3 regions of the Streptomyces sp. NPDC102441 genome follow, and region 2 is predicted to be linked to each of the others. Evidence: riboswitches for the same ligand, from Rfam matches in the RefSeq annotation. Region 2 holds a riboswitch; each other region holds the start of a gene.
What was found. Region 2 has a riboswitch for thiamine pyrophosphate ahead of thiC (phosphomethylpyrimidine synthase ThiC). Riboswitches for the same ligand answer to the same signal wherever they lie in the genome.
Positions count from the first base shown of each region.

Region 1: another riboswitch for thiamine pyrophosphate. It lies ahead of ACIREO_RS00485 (thiamine ABC transporter substrate binding subunit); the one in region 2 lies ahead of thiC (phosphomethylpyrimidine synthase ThiC).
Region 3: another riboswitch for thiamine pyrophosphate. It lies ahead of thiO (glycine oxidase ThiO); the one in region 2 lies ahead of thiC (phosphomethylpyrimidine synthase ThiC).

Region 1 covers NZ_JBIWKH010000001.1:110,439-117,622, reverse strand. Annotated here, with positions in the region: gene tsf (translation elongation factor Ts) at 10-846, shown strand; gene pyrH (UMP kinase) at 1,005-1,781, shown strand; gene frr (ribosome recycling factor) at 1,897-2,454, shown strand; gene ACIREO_RS00500 (phosphatidate cytidylyltransferase) at 2,454-3,542, shown strand; gene ACIREO_RS00495 (hypothetical protein) at 3,645-3,818, shown strand; gene rlmN (23S rRNA (adenine(2503)-C(2))-methyltransferase RlmN) at 4,001-5,107, shown strand; TPP riboswitch at 5,187-5,303, shown strand; gene ACIREO_RS00485 (thiamine ABC transporter substrate binding subunit) at 5,377-6,471, shown strand; gene ACIREO_RS00480 (ABC transporter permease) at 6,519-7,184, shown strand, end outside.
Region 2 covers NZ_JBIWKH010000016.1:94,190-101,373, forward strand. Annotated here, with positions in the region: gene ACIREO_RS31120 (metallophosphoesterase) at 1-657, shown strand, start outside; gene ACIREO_RS31125 (hypothetical protein) at 839-1,663, shown strand; gene ACIREO_RS31130 (DUF805 domain-containing protein) at 1,755-2,111, opposite strand; gene thiC (phosphomethylpyrimidine synthase ThiC) at 2,489-4,273, opposite strand; TPP riboswitch at 4,266-4,399, opposite strand; gene ACIREO_RS31140 (YibE/F family protein) at 4,471-5,826, shown strand; gene ACIREO_RS31145 (SsgA family sporulation/cell division regulator) at 5,883-6,320, opposite strand; gene ACIREO_RS31150 (IclR family transcriptional regulator) at 6,422-7,184, opposite strand, start outside.
Region 3 covers NZ_JBIWKH010000006.1:287,097-294,280, forward strand. Annotated here, with positions in the region: gene ACIREO_RS15455 (deoxyribonuclease IV) at 1-601, opposite strand, end outside; gene pknB (Stk1 family PASTA domain-containing Ser/Thr kinase) at 627-2,549, opposite strand; gene ACIREO_RS15465 (thiazole synthase) at 2,678-3,472, opposite strand; gene thiS (sulfur carrier protein ThiS) at 3,475-3,711, opposite strand; gene thiO (glycine oxidase ThiO) at 3,708-4,940, opposite strand; TPP riboswitch at 4,938-5,050, opposite strand; gene ACIREO_RS15480 (hypothetical protein) at 5,102-5,443, shown strand; gene ACIREO_RS15485 (NAD(P)/FAD-dependent oxidoreductase) at 5,472-6,701, shown strand; gene ACIREO_RS15490 (Rv2175c family DNA-binding protein) at 6,764-7,129, shown strand.

The DNA of each region.
Region 1 (7,184 bases), on a different contig from region 2:
AACAGACTCATGGCGAACTACACCGCCGCTGACGTCAAGAAGCTCCGCGAGCTCACCGGCGCCGGCATGATGGACTGCAAGAAGGCGCTCGACGAGGCCGACGGCAACGTCGACGGTGCCGTCGAGGCGCTCCGCATCAGGGGCCAGAAGGGCGTCGCCAAGCGCGAGGGCCGTTCTGCCGAGAACGGTGCCGTCGTCTCCCTCGTCTCCGAGGACAAGACGTCCGGCGTCCTGCTCGAGCTGAAGTGCGAGACGGACTTCGTCGCCAAGGGCGACAAGTTCCAGGCCGTCGCCAACACGCTCGCCGCCCACGTCGCCGCTAGCTCCCCGGCCGACATCGAGGCGCTCCTCGCCTCCGAGATCGAGCCCGGCAAGACCGTCCAGGCGTACGTGGACGAGGCCAACGCCAACCTCGGCGAGAAGATCGTCCTGGACCGCTTCGCGCAGTTCACCGGCGACTACGTCTCCGTCTACATGCACCGCACCATGCCCGACCTGCCGCCGCAGATCGGTGTCCTGGTCGAGCTGGACAAGGCCGACGCCGAGCTGGCGAAGGGCCTCGCCCAGCACATCGCCGCCTTCGCGCCGAAGTACCTCTCCCGCGAGGACGTCCCGGCCGAGGTCGTCGAAGGCGAGCGCCGCGTCGCCGAGGAGACCACGCGCGCCGAGGGCAAGCCCGAGGCCGCGCTCCCGAAGATCGTCGAGGGTCGTGTCAACGGCTTCTTCAAGGAGGCCACCCTCCTCGGCCAGCCCTACGCGCTGGACAACAAGAAGTCGGTCCAGAAGGTCCTGGACGAGGCCGGTGTCACCCTGAAGCGCTTCACGCGTATCAAGGTCGGCATCTGAGTCCGTCCGCGAACAACGGTGGACCCCGATAGGGTCTGGTGCAGTCGACGGCCGCACTCAGCCGGACGACCGCAGATCTGACGAGGAGGCCATTGCCGCTGAGGGACAACAGACCCACCGGCAATGGCCTTCTTCGTATGTGCACGAGGAGAATCTCCATGAACAAGGGCGCGGACGCCACCCAGGGCGACCACAAACGTGACGACGGCAAGATTTCCGGCCGCTTCATGCTGAAGCTGTCCGGTGAGGCGTTCGCCGGCGGCGGCGGTCTGGGCGTCGACCCGGATGTCGTGCACGCCATCGCGCGTGAGATCGCGGCCGTCGTGCGCGACGGTGCCGAGATCGCGATCGTCATCGGCGGCGGCAACTTCTTCCGTGGCGCCGAGCTCCAGCAGCGCGGCATGGACCGGGCGCGGTCCGACTACATGGGCATGCTCGGTACGGTCATGAACTGCCTGGCCCTGCAGGACTTCCTGGAGAAGGAAGGCATCGACTCACGCGTCCAGACCGCCATCACCATGGGCCAGGTCGCGGAGCCGTACATCCCGCTGCGCGCCGTGCGGCACCTGGAGAAGGGACGCGTCGTGATCTTCGGCGCCGGCATGGGAATGCCGTACTTCTCCACCGACACGACCGCTGCCCAGCGCGCCCTGGAGATCGACGCCGAAGCGCTGCTGATGGGGAAGAACGGCGTGGACGGGGTCTACGACTCCGACCCGAAGGCCAACCCCGACGCGGTGAAGTTCGACGCCTTGGAGTACGGCGAGGTGATCGCCCGGGACCTCAGGGTCGCCGACGCCACCGCCATCACGCTCTGCCGTGACAACCAGCTCCCCATCCTCGTCTTCGAGCTGACCGCGGAGGGCAATATCGCCCGTGCGGTCAAGGGTGAGAAGATCGGCACCCTGGTGAGCGACCGGAGCACCCGGGCCTGACGGCCCGGACGATGGACAACGGCCTGCCGGTCGGACACCGTGCAGGTGAGGACGCGACGCAGGATCCGCAGGACCCGACGATGCCGGGTCCGCTCAAGACACGCAGGAGCACGTGGTGATCGAAGAAATCCTCCTCGAGGCCGAGGAGAAGATGGAGAAGGCCGTCGTGGTCGCGAAAGAGGACTTCGCCGCGATCCGTACCGGCCGCGCGCACCCGGCGATGTTCAACAAGATCGTCGCCGACTACTACGGCGCGCTGACCCCGATCAACCAGCTCGCCTCGTTCTCGGTCCCCGAGCCGCGGATGGCCGTGGTGACCCCGTTCGACAAGTCCGCGCTGCGCAACATCGAGCAGGCGATCCGTGACTCCGACCTCGGCGTCAACCCGAGCAACGACGGCAACATCATCCGTGTGACGTTCCCCGAGCTCACGCAGGACCGCCGCAAGGAGTACATCAAGGTCGCCAAGACCAAGGCCGAGGACTCCAAGATCTCGATCCGCTCCATCCGCCGCAAGGCCAAGGAGTCCCTCGACAAGCTCGTCAAGGACAAGGAGTCCGGCGAGGACGAGGTCCGCCGCGCCGAGAAGGAGCTCGACGACACCACCGCGAAGTACGTCGCGCAGGTGGACGAGCTGCTCAAGCACAAGGAAGCCGAGCTGCTCGAAGTCTGATGAACGACTCTTCCTGGGGCGCCCCGCAGGGAGCCGGCTACCGGGGCGCGCCCGAGATGGGGGGCGCCCCGGCGGGTCCTGCATACGATGTGCACGGCGCCCAGCAGACTCGGCCCATGCCCATCGTGCCGGACGTTCCCGACGCAGGTAGAGACGCTGACGACCGCGATGACCGGAACGGGGACGTCGCGCGCGTCAGCGGCCCCCTGTTCCGTGACGAGAAGCCGCAGGAGCCCATGTCCACCCCGCTGCCGTCCTCCCCGCCGCCCAAGAAGCGTGCGGGGCGTGACCTGCGCGCCGCCATAGGGGTCGGCGTCGGTCTCGGTGTACTCGTCGTCGGCTCGCTGTTCATCGTCAAGGCCGTCTTCGTCGGCGTGGTCGTGCTGGCGGTGGTGGTCGGCCTCTGGGAGCTCACGTCCCGGCTCAAGGAGCGCAAGGGCATCAACGCCCCGCTCGTGCCGCTCGCCGTCGGCGGCGCCGCGATGGTGGTCGCCGGCTATGTGCGGGAGGCGGAGGGCGCCTGGGTCGCGATGGCGCTCACGGCCCTCGCGGTGCTGGTGTGGCGGATGACGGAGCCCCCTGAGGGCTATCTCAAGGACGTCACGGCGGGTGTCTTCGCCGTGTTCTACGTACCGTTCCTGGCGACGTTCGTCGCGATGATGCTCACCGCGGACGACGGCGCCTGGCGTGTGCTGACCTTCCTTCTTCTGACCGTGGTCAGCGACACCGGTGCGTACGCCGTCGGCTGGCGCTTCGGCACGCACAAGCTGGCACCCCGCATCAGCCCCGGGAAGACCCGCGAGGGCCTGTTCGGCGCGGTCGCCTTCGCGATGGTGGCCGGCGCGCTGTGCATGGAGTTCCTGATCGACGGCGGCAGCTGGTGGCAGGGTCTGCTGATGGGCCTGGCCGTCGCCGCGAGCGCCACGCTGGGCGACCTCGGCGAGTCCATGATCAAGCGGGACCTGGGGATCAAGGACATGGGCACGCTGCTGCCGGGCCACGGGGGCATCATGGACCGGCTCGACTCACTGCTGCCGAGCGCCCCGGTCGTATGGCTGCTGCTGGTCCTGTTCGTGGGATCCGGCTGAGCCGGCAGGCGACTCTCCGCGCCGCGTTCCACAGGGGCCCGCCGTCCGCCGGACGGCGGGCCCCTGCGCGCGCCGGACGGGCTGCCGTACTGGCTGGCCTGCATGGGCCTGATCGCGGCCGGGATGCTCGCGCTCGGAATCATCACCGGCTCTCTGACCGTTCCGCTGATCTTCGTCGCCGGCGTGGCCGTGTTCTGCTCCTGGGGCTACTGGATGCGCCGCCGGGCCCTGGAGCACCACCGCCACATGAGCTCCGCCCTGCAGAACCACGGCTGACAGGGGTACGCCGCGGAGGCGGCCCACCGTGCGATCGGTCACGGTCCCCGCGCGGACCGGCCTTCCACGGGCCGTGGGAGGCCCGCCGGCCACGGCCGACGCCGGCCGCCCGCGCCCCCGGCGTCCCGCCCGGTCCTTCGGCGGACCGGGTACCACGGTGTGTCTGCGACACTGGAAGAACCATGCCTAAGCCCGGAGAACTCCAGTTTGTCGCGCCCCGTGGAGCCAAGCGGCCGCCGCGGCACCTCGCCGACCTCACACCCGACGAGCGCAAGGAAGCAGTCGCCGCGACCGGCGAGAAGCCCTTCCGTGCCAAGCAGCTGTCGCAGCACTACTTCACGCGGTACGCGCACGACCCGGCGGAGTGGACCAACATCCCTGCCGCGTCGCGGGACAAGCTCGCCGAGGCGATGTTCCCCGACCTCATGTCGGTGATGCGCCACATCAGCTGCGACGAAGACACCACCCGTAAGACGCTCTGGAAGCTGCACGACGGCACGCTCGTCGAGTCCGTCCTCATGCGGTACCCGGACCGGGTGACGATGTGCATCTCGTCGCAGGCGGGCTGTGGGATGAACTGCCCCTTCTGCGCCACGGGACAGGCGGGACTCGACCGCAACCTGTCGACCGCCGAGATCGTTCACCAGATCGTGGACGGCATGCGTGCCCTGCGCGACGGCGAGGTCCCGGGCGGACCTGCCCGGCTGTCCAACATCGTCTTCATGGGCATGGGCGAGCCGCTGGCCAACTACAAGCGTGTGGTCGGGGCGATCCGTCGGCTGACGGACCCGGAGCCGGACGGCCTGGGGCTCTCGCAGCGCGGGATCACCGTGTCCACGGTGGGTCTGGTGCCGGCGATGCTCCGCTTCGCCGACGAGGGCTTCAAGTGCCGCCTCGCGGTCTCGCTGCACGCTCCGGACGACGAGCTGCGCGACACCCTCGTTCCCGTGAACACCCGCTGGAAGGTCCGTGAGGTCCTAGACGCCGCATGGGAGTACGCGGAGAAGTCCGGCCGCCGTATCTCCATCGAGTACGCGCTCATCCGCGACATCAACGACCAGGCCTGGCGGGGCGACCGGCTGGGCCGGCTCCTCAAGGGCAAGCGGGTGCACGTCAACCTCATCCCGCTGAACCCGACTCCGGGCTCCAAGTGGACCGCCTCGCGGCCCGAGGACGAGAAGGCGTTCGTCGAGGCGATCGCCGCCCACGGTGTGCCTGTCACCGTCCGCGACACCCGCGGCCAGGAGATCGACGGTGCCTGCGGGCAGCTGGCGGCGTCCGAGCGCTGACGCGGTACGGCGGACGGGCGTGGATCCGGCCGGTCCGGCGTGATCCGGCCGGTGTAGCCTGGCGGCGTAAATCAACTTCATATTCCGACAGGGGAGCGCCACAGCGCTGAGAGTGCGGCACCGAGGACAGGTCGGCCGCAGACCCTCTGAACCTCGCCCGGGTCATTCCGGGTAGGAAGTTCGGACCTTACTCAAGCTGTTGCGCCCTGCCCGCTCGACGAGCGGGCAGGGCCGCGTCTCTTCCTGGTCACCCCCAGGAGGAAATCACCATGAACACCACGACGAAGTACGCCGCGACGGCGCTCGCCGCCGCGCTCGGGGTCACCGCGCTCGCGGGCTGCGGCGACTCCGACGGCAAGGCTTCCGATGAAACGGGAGCCGGCTCCAAGACCGTCACCCTCGTCAGCCACGACTCGTTCAACGCCTCGGACGCCGTCCTGAAGGCGTTCACCGAGCAGACCGGCTACAAGGTCAAGGTCCTGAAGAGCGGTGACGCCGGAGCAGCGCTCAACCAGGAGATCCTCACCAAGGGCTCCCCGCGCGGCGACGTGTTCTTCGGCGCCGACAACACACTGCTGTCCCGCGCTCTGGACAACGGCCTCTTCACGCCGTACGAGGCGAAGGGCCTGGACCGGGTCGCGGCCGACACGCAGCTCGACGCCGACAAGCACCGGGTCACGCCCGTCGACACCGGCGACATCTGCGTCAACTACGACAAGAAGTACTTCGCCGACAAGAAACTCGACCCGCCGAAGTCCTTCGACGACCTGTTGAAGCCCGCGTACAAGAACCTCCTCGTCACCGAGAACGCCGCGACCTCGTCGCCCGGCCTCGGCTTCCTCCTGGGCACGGTCGCCAGCCAGGGTGAGAGCGGCTACCAGGACTACTGGAAGAAGCTGAAGAGCAACGGCGTCAAGGTCGTCGACGGCTGGGAGCAGGCCTACAACGAGGAGTTCTCCGGCTCCGCCGGCGGCAGGAAGGCCAACGCCGACCGGCCGCTCGTCGTCTCGTACGCCTCCAGCCCGCCCGTCGAGGTGCTGTACGCCGATCCGAAGCCCGCCGAGGCGCCCACCGGCGTCGCCACCGGCACCTGCTTCCGTCAGATCGAGTTCGCCGGCCTGCTGGACGGCGCGAAGAACGAGGCCGGAGGCAAGGCTCTGCTGGACTTCCTCATCAGCAAGCGGTTCCAGGAGGACATGCCGCTGAACATGTTCGTGAACCCGGTGGTGAAGGACGCGAAGCTCCCGGAGCTCTTCACGAAGTTCGGTGCGACCGTCGACAAGCCCGCGACCGTCGCCCCGGACAAGATCGCCAAGAACCGTGAGCAGTGGGTCCAGTCATGGTCCTCGCTCGTCGTGAAGTAGGCGTCGCGCGGCCCCCGCGCCGGGGGAACGCGGTGCGGCTCGGCCTCATGGCCGCGCCCGTCGCGTTCTTCGCGCTGTTCTTCGCCTACCCGGTCGCCGCGATCGTCGGCCGGGGGCTGAAGGCGGACGGGGACTGGCAATTCGGCCGGGTCGGCACGGTGCTGAGCCGGCCGGACATCCTCGACGTCCTCTGGTTCACCACCTGGCAGGCCCTCGCCTCGACCGCGCTCACCCTGCTGATCGCGCTGCCCGGCGCGTATGTCTTCGCCCGCTTCGACTTCCCCTGCAAGCAGCTGCTGCGGGCGGTCGTGACCGTGCCGTTCGTCCTGCCCACCGTCGTCGTGGGCACGGCGTTCCTGGCGCTGCTGGGACGCGGCGGCTTCCTCGACGAGCTCTGGGGGGTCCGGCTCGACACGACCGTGTGGGCGATCCTGCTCGCCCATGTGTTCTTCAACTACGCGGTCGTCGTACGGACCGTCGGCGGCCTCTGGTCCCAGCTGGACCCCCGTCAGGAGGAGGCCGCCCGGGTGCTCGGGGCCGGCCGCCTCGCCGCCTGGCGGCGCGTGACACTGCCCGCGCTCGCCCCGGCCGTGGCCGCAGCGGCTCTGATGGTCTTCCTCTTCACCTTCACGTCCTTCGGAGTCGTGCAGATCCTCGGCGGTCCGGCCTACTCCACGCTGGAGGTGGAGATCTACCGGCAGACCGCTCAGCTG
Region 2 (7,184 bases):
ATCGGCGTCATCGATCTCGTCATGCGTCTCTCCGCTGAGGCCGCGGCCGCCGGGGGGTACTGCAAGGCCCTCATGGGCAACCACGAACTGCTGTTGCTCGGCGCGAAGAGGTTCGGCGACACCCCGGTGAACTCCGGTGCCGGAACCGCGACGTTCCAGGCCGCCTGGCTGCTCAACGGTGGCCAGAAGACGGATATGGAACGGCTCGAGGACGTACACCTCCAGTGGATGGCCCGGCTCGACGCGGTCGTCGAGGAGGACGGGCATCTGCTGATGCACTCCGACACGACCGCCTACCTCGACTACGGATCCACCATCGAGGACGTCAACGACACGGTGCACGCCATTCTCACGCGGAACGACGCCGACGAGTGCTGGGAACTCTTCCGCAAACTCACCAAGCGGTTCGCCTTCCGCGACGAGGGCGCGCAGGCCGTCCGAGAACTGATGTCGACCTACGGCGGGCAGCGCGTCGTCCACGGCCACAGTCCCATTCCGTATCTGCTCGGCGAGGTCGGATCGGAGGAGGGCGAGGACGTGGCGCGGCCCGTGGTGGACGGCCCGCATGTCTACGCGGAAGGGCTCGCCATCGCCATGGACGGCGGGGTGACCATGGCCGGAAAGCTGCTGGTCGTGCAACTTCCCCTGCATGACTGACGGTCGCCGGGGAAGACGCATCACGACCCGACACCGTCAGCAGCTGGGCCTATTTCCGGAAACACCCTGTCACCCCGTGCCGTAGGCGCTCTACCATCGGCGTATCAGTCGCAGGCTCTCCTCCGTTTCCGCCCGATCGCCCGGCCCGCACGGTCGATCAGGCCCTACGGAGCATCGGGGGATGCACATGAAAAGCGCTCCGCACCTACTGGCCGAGGACCGCCCCGAGTACGAGCGGATCCTCGCCGACGCGCTGCGTCATGCCCACGAACGACCGGATCTGGACGGAGTCGGCGACCGGCTCAACGCGGAACAGCTGCGGACGATGGCACTCAACGCGACGCCCCTGATCACCGCGGCGGCGGCCACCGAGTACGACCACTACGTGAAGGTCCGCGGCGAGCTGCGCGGACCGGGAGACCCGGACGCCCACGCATCCGTCCTCGGGCCCGCCACGGACGAGGCCGGCCCCACGGGCGCCGGCACCCTCGCGGTGATCGCCGTACTGGCACCCGTCCTCGCCGGTACGGCCGCGCTGATATTCCTGGTGGTCGGCTACCCGCTGAAGGCGCTCAGCCCCGCTCCGGCCTTCGCCGGCACCATGGTCGCCGCCGGCTGGTTCTTCGCGGCCGTCGCCGCAGCGGCCACCCTCGTCTCGGCGGTGGGGCTCCTCGTCGCCGCCCTGCGCAACGGCGCCACCGCGCTGCCGGCCATGGGCGAGGAGGAGGAACTGCCGGAGGACGTGGCGCGCGCCCGGGAGGCATGGCGCCACGCCCTGCTGGAACGCGGCATCCTGCCCTTTCTCCGGGACGCGCTGGCCGATCCGACCGCGGGGCCCGCCTCGCGCACACCGCACCGCTCGCCCGACCGGATCCCGAAGATCGGCTACAGCAGGCCGGACTTCTCCGGACCGGAGGACGGCCCTTCGGCCGGTCCGCGCCCGACCTTCACCAGCCCCGACTTCACCAGCCCGGACTACGGCGGCCCGGAGCACCAGCCGGAGTGATCCGGCCGGCCTCTGCCCCACACCCCGTACGGCAGAGGCCGGAGCGGCGTCCTGCCGCTCCGGCCTCTGCCGGCCTCCCCCTGAGAGGAGGTCAGATTCCCTGCGGGGCGAGCTTCGGGTTCGGGCCGTACTCGTTCACCTCGCGCGCACCCTCGGTGCACAGGAAGACGAGCAGGATGATGGCGCCCACGAGCGGGATGAGGGCGATCAGGAGCCACCAGCCGGTGCGGCTGGTGTCGTGCAGCCGGCGCACGGCGACGGCGAGCGACGGGATGAACACCGCGACCAGGTAGATGTAGTAGGGAATCTGCGAGTCGATGGCGAGGCCGAGCATGCTCAGGACCACTGCGGCTATGAAGTTGAAGAGCGCGAACATCCAGTACTCCTTGCGGCGCGCACGTCCGCCGAAGCCCGCGTAGTTCTTGAGTACAGCCAGGTACCAGTCCACTGTGTTTCCCTCCCCTGGCGCCCCGTTGGGGCGCACACCAATTTCGGCCAAGCCCAGCGGAAGGTAAAGCACAGATAAGGAAATGGTCAACAGCGTTCGGGGCGGTGCGAGAACTTACATCTACCTGCAGCACAGCTGTGTCCATACTGACGCCGAAAGCCCCCCGACGGCCCGGCAGGACGGTACTGACCGGTCTGAACCAGCCATTGTGGGCACTCTTCCTGTTGTACCAGCACAATCCGACGTCCGGACCGAAGCCCGCTTCCGGGTCCAGGACGACGTCGGCCACGGCCCATGGCCCGTGCAGGAGTTCAGGGCGGCCGCACGGCACAGGACTGTGGTGAAGGCTCTCCAGGAGCCCTCACCACAGTCAGCGGTCAGTCCGCCAGGGGCAGGTACACGCGGTTGCCGCTCGCCGCGAACTCCTTGGACTTCTCCGCCATCCCCGCCTCGATCTCGGCCTGGTCGGCCCCGTGCTCCCGCCGGATGTCATGGGAGATCTTCATCGAGCAGAACTTGGGGCCGCACATCGAGCAGAAGTGCGCCGTCTTCGCCGGCTCGGCCGGCAGCGTCTCGTCGTGGAACTCGCGCGCGGTGTCGGGGTCGAGTGCCAGATTGAACTGATCCTCCCAGCGGAACTCGAAGCGGGCGTCCGACAGAGCGTCGTCCCACTCCTGCGCCCCTGGGTGCCCCTTGGCGAGGTCCGCCGCATGAGCGGCGATCTTGTACGTGATGACACCGGTCTTCACGTCGTCACGGTTGGGCAGCCCCAGGTGCTCCTTGGGCGTGACGTAACAGAGCATCGCCGTCCCCCACCAGGCGATCATCGCCGCACCGATGCCCGAGGTGATGTGGTCGTACGCGGGTGCGACGTCCGTGGTGAGCGGGCCCAGTGTGTAGAAGGGCGCCTCCTCGCAGATCTCCTGCTGGAGGTCGATGTTCTCCTTGATCTTGTGCATCGGGACATGCCCCGGGCCCTCGATCATCGTCTGTACGCCGAACCGCTTGGCGACGGTGTTGAGCTCGCCGAGCGTCCGGAGTTCGGCGAACTGCGCCTCGTCGTTGGCGTCGGCGATGCAGCCGGGGCGCAGCCCGTCACCCAGCGAGTACGTCACGTCGAAGGCCGCGAGGATCTCGCAGAGCTCCTCGAAGTGCTCGTACAGGAAGGACTCCTTGTGGTGCGCCAGGCACCAGGCGGCCATGATGGACCCGCCGCGCGAGACGATGCCGGTCTTGCGACGTGCCGTCAGCGGCACGTAGGGGAGCCGCACACCGGCGTGCACCGTCATGTAGTCGACGCCCTGCTCGGCCTGCTCGACGACGGTGTCCTTGTAGATCTCCCACGTCAGTTCCTCGGCCCGGCCGTCGACCTTCTCGAGTGCCTGGTAGAGGGGGACGGTGCCGATCGGCACGGGGGAGTTGCGCAGGACCCACTCACGGGTGGTGTGGATGTTACGGCCGGTGGAGAGGTCCATGACCGTGTCGGCGCCCCACTTGGTGGCCCAGGTCATCTTGTCCACCTCCTCCTCGATGGAGGAGGTGACGGCGGAGTTGCCGATGTTGGCGTTGACCTTCACCAGGAAGCGCTTGCCGATGATCATCGGCTCGATCTCCGGGTGGTTGACGTTGGCCGGCAGGACGGCCCGGCCCGCCGCGATCTCCTCGCGCACGACCTCGGCTTCGACGCTCTCCCGGATCGCGACGTACTCCATCTCCGGGGTGACCTCCCCCCGGCGGGCGTACGCGAGCTGTGTGACGGGCCTGCCGTCGCGGCTGCGGCGGGGCTGGCGCGGGCGGCCCGGGAAGACCGCGTCGAGGTTGCGCAGGCCTCCCCGCGGCGAGGTGTGCTTGAGCCCGTCGTCCTCGGGAAGCGCGGGACGGCCCGCGTACTCCTCGGTGTCCCCGCGGGCGATGATCCAGTTCTCCCGGAGCGGGGCGAGCCCTCGGCGTACGTCGGTGTCGGTGGTGGGATCGGTGTACGGCCCGGACGTGTCGTACAGCGTCACGTCCTTGCCGTTGGTGAGGTGCACCTGACGGACCGGCACCTGGAGGTCCGGGCGCGAACCCTGGACGTATCCCTTGTGCCAGCCGATGGACTTCCCGGCCTCGTCGTTCTGCGCGTTCTGCTTCGAGGCAGGCGTGCGTGCGTCCGCTGTGGTCATGAGACCTACTCCCTACGCCGGCATTACCCGGTAACAGGTTCGGCGGTCGGCGCAGCGTGTTCCGTACGGAGATACGGAGGTCAGCGCCCTCTCAGCCCGGTGCTCCGAGCTCCCGCGTGTACAAATGTGCCTCCACGCTAACCTCCGTCCTGGCGTGCTGGCCAGAGGGCCTCCCCTGTTCTTGGGATGATCGCGGGGTGACGTCCCCCGGAAGCGCCCCCGAACCCCACGGCCCCGCATCAGGCAGCACAGAGAGTCATGCGCACGGCCACACCCACAGCCATGGTCCTGCCGCGCCCGTGTCGAAGCATCTGCGCAAGATCATCGCTGCCGTACTGATCCCGTTCGCCACCGCGGTTCTGGTCGGCCTCGTGGCGTTCTGGCCCGGCGGGGCCCCCGCCCATGAGCGCACCGGGGTCGGCTTCGACCGGCAGACTCAGGACGGGCAGGTCACGAAGGTCGTGTCGGTGGACTGCGCGGATGTCAACGCCTCGCAGGTGCCGCCGACCGGCGACACCTCCACGCCCTCGGGCCGGGAGGCCGTCAACGAGCAGTCGGGGCAGTGCGAGAAGGCCACGGTCGAAGTGACCACCGGTAAGGACAAGGGCCGTACGTTCGTCGAGGTCGTCCAGCCCGACGCCCCGCGGCAACTGCGCGAGGGGCAAGGCGTGATCGTGGCGTACGCGCCTGACGCGCCCCGGGACCTGCAGTATTCGGTGACCGACGTGGACCGCGCGTTCCCGATGGCGCTGCTCGCCGGGATCTTCGCCCTCGCGGTCGTCGTGGTGGGCAGACTGCGCGGACTGATGGCGCTGATCGCGCTCGCCGTCTCGTTCGCCGTGCTGACCCTGTTCATCCTGCCGGCGATTCTGCAGGGCTCGAATCCCCTGGTCGTCGCGGTGATCGGGGCCAGTGCCATCATGCTGATCGCCCTCTACACCTGCCATGGGCTGACGGCCCGCACATCCGTCGCCGTCATCGGCACGCTCATCTCACTGCTGCTGATCGGGCTGCTGGGTTCGCTCTTCATCGGCTGGGCCGGTCTGTCCGGGAACACGGATGACAACACCGGCCTGATCCATGGGCTGTACCCGGAGATCGACATGAGCGGCCTGCTGCTCGCCGGTGTGATCATCGGCTCGCTCGGCGTGCTCGACGACGTGACAGTGACCCAGACGTCAGCGGTCTGGGAGCTGCACCAGGCCGACCCGACCATGGGCGCACGCCGGCTCTACCGGGCGGGCATCCGGATCGGGCGCGACCACATCGCATCGGTCGTCAACACGCTCGTGCTCGCCTATGCGGGCGCGGCGCTGCCCCTGCTGCTGCTGTTCTCGATCGCGCAGAGCAGTGTGGGCACGGTGGCCAACAGCGAGCTGGTCGCCGAGGAGATCGTCCGCACACTGGTCGGATCGATCGGGCTGGTCGCCTCGGTGCCGGTGACGACGGTGCTCGCGGCCCTGGTGGTCTCCGCGGACCGCACGGGGCTCGGCACGGAAGCCGGAGCTCCTGCACCCGCACGGACCGGGAGGGGACGACGCCGCAAGGCCTGAGCCGCGCCACCAGTTTTCCGGTGTTCGGTGTTCGGTGTTCGTCCGGATCTTTCTGTTCAGCCGGCGTTCTGCTCCTTGGCGAGGATGCGGCCCAGCGCCTCTTCCAAGTTGCCGTCGAAGTCACCCAGAGTGTGCTCCTGCCCCAACGGCACCAGCTTGTCCGTCCGGTCGAGAAAGGCCACAAGAGGTGCTGTGCCCGCCCTGAAGAGCGCACGGTCCGCACCGACCTGAAGGCGGATATGTACGTCCGACAGCCCCTCGGGCTCGATCGGGCCGATGTGCACATCGCCGTCGCCACTGGGGCTGTTGAGACCGTCGAGCAGCAGCTCGCGGCCGAATGCCCAGGTGACGGGGGCGTCACCTGGCAGGTGGAAGGTCATCCGGATCGCATACGGATCACTGACCTCGTACCGGAGCTCCACCGGAATACGGAAGGAGAGCTCCTCGGAGACGAGGAAGCTCATCATGACCTCTGCTTGAACCGACTCGCGCATCGTTCAACCCCGCAGTAGATGAAACTGGCCAGGAATGATCCCCCATGGCCCTATTGACGCCATCGTGGTGCACGCGATAGCAGATCACAAGGAGTGATTTTTCAGATACTGATAGAGAACACGAACGAGCGCAAGAGAGTAGTCACTTCGCAGCGTAGTTGTTCGACTGCGGGGAGCAACCGTTCCTCTTGGTGCAGCGGGAGAGAAACGGCCATGGCCGCAACAGCAGAACCGACAGTGATCGGAATGGCCGCACAGACCGTCCCCACTGCGTACTCCTGGCGTTCAATGACAGGTTCCGTACGTTTCATCGATCTCAGCCGGTTCAGCAGCGCCTGACGGTCCCTTACGGAGTAACGCGTCAGCGGCCGGACGGGGTGCCGGTCCAGATGATCCTCGCGTGCGCGCTCGTCGAGCTGCCCGAGGAGACACTGCCCGAGGGCGTGGGCATGGCCCGTCTCACGGAACGAGGCCCACTCGTGCACTGCGGGAACGGCCGGGGTATCGGCCACGGCGACCATCTCGATCTCGCCATCCTTGTACAGGGCGCAGTACACAGGGGCACCGATGACGTCCGCCCAGTGGGCGAGCGATTCGACGATCACGCCAGGACGCGGCGTCGCGGGGCCTCCGCCCAGGCGCTCGGCCGCGGCCCCGAACAGGAAGACGCCGTTCTCCCTGCGGAGATACCCCTCATGGGTGAGGGTCCGCAGCAGGTGATAGGCGGTGGGAAGGGGGAGCCCGGCCTCCCGGGCGAGCTGCTTGGCCGGCGCCCCGTCCCGATGGGTGCCCACAGCCTCCATAAGTCTCAACGCCCGCTGAACCGAACCGATCAACGTCGGGACAGCGGTACTCGATGCCGTG
Region 3 (7,184 bases), on a different contig from region 2:
TCTGCCGCATGCCCGCGGGGCCGGTCAGATCGTGGCCCGCCGCGTAGATGTGGCAGGTGTCCAGGCAGACGCCCAGCCTGGGGTGGGAGTCCAGGGCCTCGAAGTACGGGCCGAAGTCCCAGGTCCGCGAGCAGAGCGACGAGCCCTGCCCGGCGGTCGACTCCAGCAGCAGGAACGGATCGTCGTCATGGGCGAGCTCGTCCAGCAGTGGGAGCATGTGCTCCCGCACCTGGGCGAGGGCGACCTCGCGAGGGCGTCCGCCGGTCGCCGAGCCGGTGTGCACCACCACACCCAGGGCGCCGATCTCCCGCGCCCGGCGCAGCGAGTGGCGCAGCGACACGACCGACCGCTCGACCGTGGCCTCGGTGTGCGAGCCGAAGTTGATCAGATACGGGGCATGGACGTACGCCGGAACGGAGCCGGCCGCGCACTCCGAGCGGAACAGCTCGTCCTGCGCCGGATTCCCGGGCGGTGTCGCCCAGCCACGCGGATTGGCGACGAAGACCTGCACGGTCTCCGCCGCCAGCTCACGGGCGTAGCCGAGGCCGATCTTGGCGAGTCCGCCGGCCACGGGAACGTGTCCGCCGATGGGGTTGCGCATGTGCCGCCAGTCCTCGATGGGTCTTCTACAGGGCCTTGGTCCTGATGGTGATCGCTGAGCCTTCGGCGGCCTTCTCGCCGCCCTCGACCGACTGCTTCCCGACGGTGTCGCTGAAGGAGAGGAACGGGCGCTCGACCTTGACCTCGAACCCCGCGTCCTCCAGTGCGCTCCGGGCCTCGTCGACGTCCTTCCCCGTGACATCGGGGACCAGGAGCATGCGCGGGCCCTTGGAGACCGTCAGCTCCACGGTGTCGCCCTCGGCGGCCTCCGCGCCGTTCCCGGGCGACTGCCGGGCGATCTCGCCCTCCGCCTCGGGGGAGTTGACCCGGTCGGTCAGCACCTTCGCCCCGAGACCCGCCTCGTCCAGAGCGGCCGTGGCGTCCTCCACGGAGAGCCCGGTGACGTCGGGCACGTCGACGGGGCTGCCCTTGCTGACGACCAGTGCGACCGCCGAGTCGGGATGGCGCTCCGTGCCGGCCCGCGGATCCGTACGGATCACCTTGCCCCGGTCGATCTCCTCGCTGAACTCCCTGGTCACCATGCCGGGCGCGAGTCCCGACTTCTTCAGCTCCCGCCGGGCCTCGGCGAGTGCGAGGCTCTCGACGTCGGGGACCTTCACGATCTCCGGGCCGCGCGAGATCACCAGTCCCACCGCGTCGTTGCCCCGGATCCGCTCGCCGGAGCCCGGATCGCTGCTGATCACCGTGTTGCGCTTCACCGTGTCGCTGTAGGCGCGCTCGACCCCCTTCAGGTCGAGGCCCTCGTCCGCGAGCCGCTTCTCGGCGGCGCTCTGCGTCTGGCCCAGGAGGGAGGGCACCCGGGTGAACTGGCCCGAGTTGATGTACCAGACGCCCGCACCGGCCACCAGCACCAGCAGGACGGCGACGAGCACGGCGATCGTCCCGCGCCGGCCGCGGCCGGCGAAGCGCCCCAGCCGCCCGCGCGCGGGGTCCTGGGGTGCGGACGGGGGCATCTCCAGCCGGCTGGTGTGGTGCGCGGTTCCCTGGCCGGCCGGGATCACCCTGGGGATCACGCTCGTACGGTCCTCGGCGGCGTCGTGTTCCTCCGTGAGGGCCTGCGGGGGCATCGCGTCGAGCTGTTCCTCGGTGAGGGCCGCCCGTATCTCGCGGGACCGTGCGAGCAGGGCGACCGCGTCGGACGGACGGGCGTCGGGCGTGCGCGCCGTCGCGGCGGCCACCAGCTCGTCCAGCCCGGCGGCCAGGCCAGGAACGGCACCGGACGGCGCCGGGACGTCCTCGTTCAGATGCTGGTAGATGACCTGGGCGGCGGTGTCCCCGCTGTGCGGCTTGTCTCCGGTCAGCATCTCGTAGAGCACGACACCGCAGGCGTACACGTCGGACCGGGTGTCGGCCGTGCCCTGCTCGATCTGCTCCGGGGCGAGATAGGAGACCGTGCCCAGGAGGGAGCCGGTGGTGTCCGTGGCGGTCCCCACGGCGCGTACGAGACCGAAGTCGGCGACCTTCACCCGGCCGTCGTCCCCTATCAGGACGTTCTCCGGCTTCATGTCGCGGTGGACGAAGCCCGCCCGGTGCGCGGCGCCGAGGGCGGCCAGCACCGGTTCGAGGATGTCCAGGGCCGCCCGGGGCTGCAGCGCCCCGCGCTCGCGCAGGACATCGCGCAGGGTGCACCCGGCGACGTACTCCATCGCGAGGTACACATACGCGCCCTGGGCGCCCTGGTCGAAGACGGCCACCACATTGGGGTGGGCGAGCCGGGCGACGGACTTCGCCTCGCGGATGAAGCGCTCGACGAACGCCACGTCGGTCGCCAGCGCAGGATGCATCACCTTGAGGGCGAGCACCCGGTCGAGCCGGGTGTCCACGGCCCGGTAGACCGTGGCCATACCGCCGACGGCGATGCGCGCATCGATGCGATAGCGGCCGTCGAGCAGCTGCCCGACAAGGGGGTCCTGGAGGGTCGTGTCCACAGGGCGAGTCTACGAGCTGCCACGGACACCACGGATGGCCCAGGGTCCTCCGGGGGCCGTTCCGGTGCCGAGCCGTGACAGGGGCATGCACGTGCTGTGACCTCGGGACCGCCGCCGGTGCCCGGTCCTCAGAAGGCCGGGCGCTCCGGATCCAGCACCGCGCGGCCCTCCGCAGGCGAGGACGCCTCGGCGAAATGGCGGCGCGGGATGCGTCCCGCCCGGTACGCCAGACGTCCGCCGTCCACCGCGTGCCGCATCGCCGCTGCCATCAGCTCGGGCTCCTGCGCCCGGGTCACCGCCGAGGCGAGCATCACAGCGGCACAGCCCAGCTCCATCGCCAGCGCCGCGTCCGACGCGGTCCCGGCACCGGCGTCCAGGATCACCGGGACCCCGGCCTGCTCGACGATCAGCTGGAAGTTGTGCGGGTTGCGGATGCCGAGCCCTGAACCGATGGGGGAGCCCAGCGGCATGATCGCCGCGCACCCCACGTCCTGGAGCTTCCGGGCCAGGACCGGGTCGTCATTGGTGTACGGCAGGACCGTGAAGCCGTCGTCGACCAGGATCTCGGCGGCGTCCAGCAGCTCGATCGGGTCGGGCAGCAGGGTCCGCTCGTCGGCCACGACCTCCAGCTTGATCCAGTCGGTGCCCAGCGCCTCCCTGGCCAGCCGGGCCGTCAGCACGGCCTCGCCCGCGGTGAAACAGCCCGCGGTGTTCGGCAGGACCTGGATGGAGAGGCGTCGCAGGACGGAGAGCACCGAACCCTGCACCGTCGGGTCGAGCCGGCGCATCGCCACGGTGGTCAGCTCGGTGCCCGAGGCGGCCAGGGAGCGTTCCAGCACCTCCAGGCTGGGCGCCCCGCCCGTGCCCATGATCAGCCGTGACGTGAACGCGGTGGAACCGAGGGTGAAGAGATCGTCGGACATGGTCAGCCTCCCTGGACCGCGGTGAGCACCTCGACACGGTCGCCGTCGGCGAGCACGGTGGCGGACCACCGACCGCGTGGGACGACGGCCTCGTTGACCGCGGCGGCGACCCCGGAGGGCGCCGTGGTCAACGCCGCGACCAGGGTGTCGAGCGCGGTGCCGGCGGGGACGGTGCGGCCCTCCCCGTTGACGGACACCGAGACGGGAACAGGGACGGCGGCGGGCGCGGGCTGTGTCATACGGGCTGCTCCTGCGGCGCGGGGGCGGTTTCTTCTGTTTCTTCGGAATCTTCGGGGGAGGAGGCCTGCGGGCTCTCCGGAGGGACGGGGCCGAAGCGGCGCGGCGCGAAGGGCCGGCCCAGCTCGGGCAGCTCGCCCGTGGTCAGCACGTGGGCCATCACATCGCCGGTGACGGGGGTCAGCAGCACCCCGTTGCGGTGGTGCCCGGTGGCCAGATGCAGGCCAGGCAGTGCCGTGGGCCCCAGCAGCGGCGCGTTGTCGGGCGAGGCGGGCCGAAGGCCGGCCCGGGTCTCGGTCAGCGGCAGCTCCGTGATGCCGGGCATCAGCTCGTGGGCGTCCCGAAGCAGCTCGTACACCCCGCCCGCGGTGACCGTGGTGTCCCAGCCCAGCTCCTCCGTGGTCGCGCCGACCACCAGCTCGCCGTTGGCCCGCGGGACCAGATAGACATGGCTGCCCCGCACGACGGCCCGCACCGTCCTGCTGAGGAAGGGGGCGTACGCGGGCGGCACGGTCAGCCGGAGCACCTGCCCCTTGACCGGGCGTACCGGTGGGACGACTGCCTCGGGCAGCCCTTCGAGCCGGCCGCTGAGGCTGCCGCCGGCGAGTACCACCTGGCCTGCGGCGAGCTCCGTGCCGTCGGCCAGGACGGCTCCCGTCGCACGGCCGCCCGTGACCGAGAGCCGCTGGACCCAGGCGCGGCGGAACATCACCCCGGCCCGCTCGCAGGCGGTGACCAGGGCCGAGGCGAGCCGCCTGGGGTCCACCTGGTGGTCGCCGTCGACGCGCAGCCCGCCGCGTACCCCGGGGGCGAGCATCGGTTCCAGACGGCGGCACTCGCGGCCGCTGAGCCACTCGGACTCCAGCCCCGAACGCTGCTGCAGCGCGTGCAGCTCCCGCAGATGGGCCCTGTCGTCGGAGTCCAGCGCGACGGAAAGGGTGCCGCACGCGCGGAAGCCGGTCTTCTGCCCGCTCGCCTCCTCCAGCTCGGCCACGAACGCCGGATAGCGTGCGGCGGAGGCCACGTTGAGGCCGAGCAGCATCTGCTCGCCGTAGTGGAGTTCGGTGACGGCGGCGAGCATCCCGGCCGCGACCTGGGCGGCGCCGCCGCCCGGGGCGGGATCGGCCAGCGTGGTGCGAAGGCCGTGCTGGGCCGACCGCCACGCGGTCACCAGACCGATGATGCCGCCTCCGACGACCAGGACGTCGGAACTGCTTGCGGAGATACGCATGGGCGTCCAGCCCCTCCCTTCGCCGGCATGACCCGGATCAGGTTCGTACGGTCGGAGGCCGGCCAGCCTCCCTCTCAGCCCGGTACGTCCGGACTCCCGCGAGTGCCTTACGGTGGCCAGCCTAAACCCCACCGCCCACAGCCTGTAAGGGAGCGGCACGCGTGGCCCGTTCACTCGACGGACTCGTCCTCTCACCGGTCGCCGACCAGGCCCCCGGCCAGGTCGGGACCCGGACCCGATTCACCTACCACCAGCGGGGCGGCCGGATATGGGCCGCCTACGAGGGCGGCGACGTCGTCCGAGGGCATCTCGTCGGCACCCGGGAGGCGGATACCCTCGACTTCAGGTACGTCCAGCTCAAGCGGGACGGGACGACCTCCTCGGGGCACTGCCTCTCCACCGTCACCGAGCTCCCCGACGGGCGGGTGCGTCTGGACGAGAAGTGGGAATGGGAGTCCCAGGAGGGCAGCGGGACGAGTGTGGTGGAGGAGCTCGCCGACTGATGGAGCGTCAGATGATGAGGGTGGACGGGTGAGCGAGCAGACACTGGACCCGGCGGCGGAGCGCGGAGTCGTGATCGTGGGCGCGGGCATGGCCGGCGTGCAGACGGCCGTGGCCCTGCGCGAACAGGGCTTCACGGGCCCGGTCACCCTGATCGGTGCCGAACCCCACCAGCCGTACGACAGACCGCCCCTGTCCAAGGCGGTCCTGCTCGGCAAGGCGGAGGACTCCGCCTTCGACGTCGACTTCGAAGCCCTGGACATCACGCTGCGCCTGGGCCTCGACGTGTCGGGCCTCCGCGCCGAGGAGCATGAGCTGGACACCCCGGAGGGGCCCGTCGCGTACGACGCGCTGGTCCTCGCCACCGGGGCTGAACCCGTCGCGCTGCCCGGTTCCGAGGGTGTGCCAGGCGTCCATCTGCTGCGCACCCTCGACGACGCCGCACGGCTGCGGCCGGTCCTGGAGCGGCAGCACGACGTGGTCGTCGTCGGAGCGGGCTGGATCGGCGCCGAGTTCGCCACGGCGGCCCGCGCGGCCGGCTGCGCGGTCACCGTCGTGGAGGCCGCCGACCGTCCCCTGGCGGGCACGATGCCCGCCGAGGTCGCCGAGCCGATGAGCGCCTGGTACGCCGAGAGCGGAGCCGAACTCCTCACCGGCGCCCGGGTCGCCCGCATCGAACAGGGAGCCGTCCATCTCGCGGACGGCCGTGTGATCCCCGCCGGAGCGGTGGTCGTCGGCATCGGCGCGAGGCCCGCCACCGCGTGGCTCGCGGGCTCCGGCATCGCGCTGGGCCCGGACGGCTCGGTCACCGCGGACAGCTCGCTGCGCACCTCGCTGCCCGATGTCCACGCGGTGGGCGACTGCGCCTCCTTCCCGTCCGCCCGCTACGGGGAGCGGCTCCTGGTCCACCACTGGGACAACGCCCTCCAGGGGCCACGGACGGTCGCCGCCGCCCTCGCGGACGGTGTGCCCCGGACGTACGACCCGGTGCCCTACTTCTGGTCCGAGCAGTTCGGCCGCTTCGTGCAGTACGCCGGTCATCACGCCGGTGCGGACACGTTGCTGTGGCGGGGCGACCCGGCGGACCCGTCCTGGACGGTCTGCTGGCTGCGTCAAGGGGCCCTCGTCGCCGTGCTGGCCGTCAGCAGGCCCCGCGACCTGGCGCAGGGGCGCAAGCTCGTCGAGGCGGGGGCGCGGATCGATCCGGCGCGGGCCGCCGACTCCTCCGTACCGCTGAAATCGACGGTGCTCGAGGGGTAGGCACGGCCTCGTACGCCCGGCCCGGCTACCGACTGTCGGTCCGGGATGGCACGCTTGTCCCTGTGACCGAGATTGACGCAAAGATCGATGCTCTCGTCCCCGCATGGCTCCACCTTCCCGATATCGCGGAAATGCTCGATGTCGAGGTGACGCGCGTACGGCAGCTGGTCAAGGAAGGCCAGCTGATCGCCGTACGACGTGGTGCGAACCGGGCGCTCCAGGTGCCTGCCGCCTTCATCGACGGCGACAAGGTGGTCAAGGGTCTCGTAGGGACCCTGACGCTCCTGAGGGACGACGGCTACAACGACGAAGAGATGCTGGACTGGCTCTTCACCCCCGACCCGACCCTGCCCGGCACCCCCGCGCAGGCCCTGAGCGAGAATCGCGGTACGGAGGTGAAGCGCCGCGCCCAGGCGCTCGCTGTCTGACCGGACGACCGTGAGCGGGGTACGGGCCGTGGCACACACGGCCCGTACCCCGCTG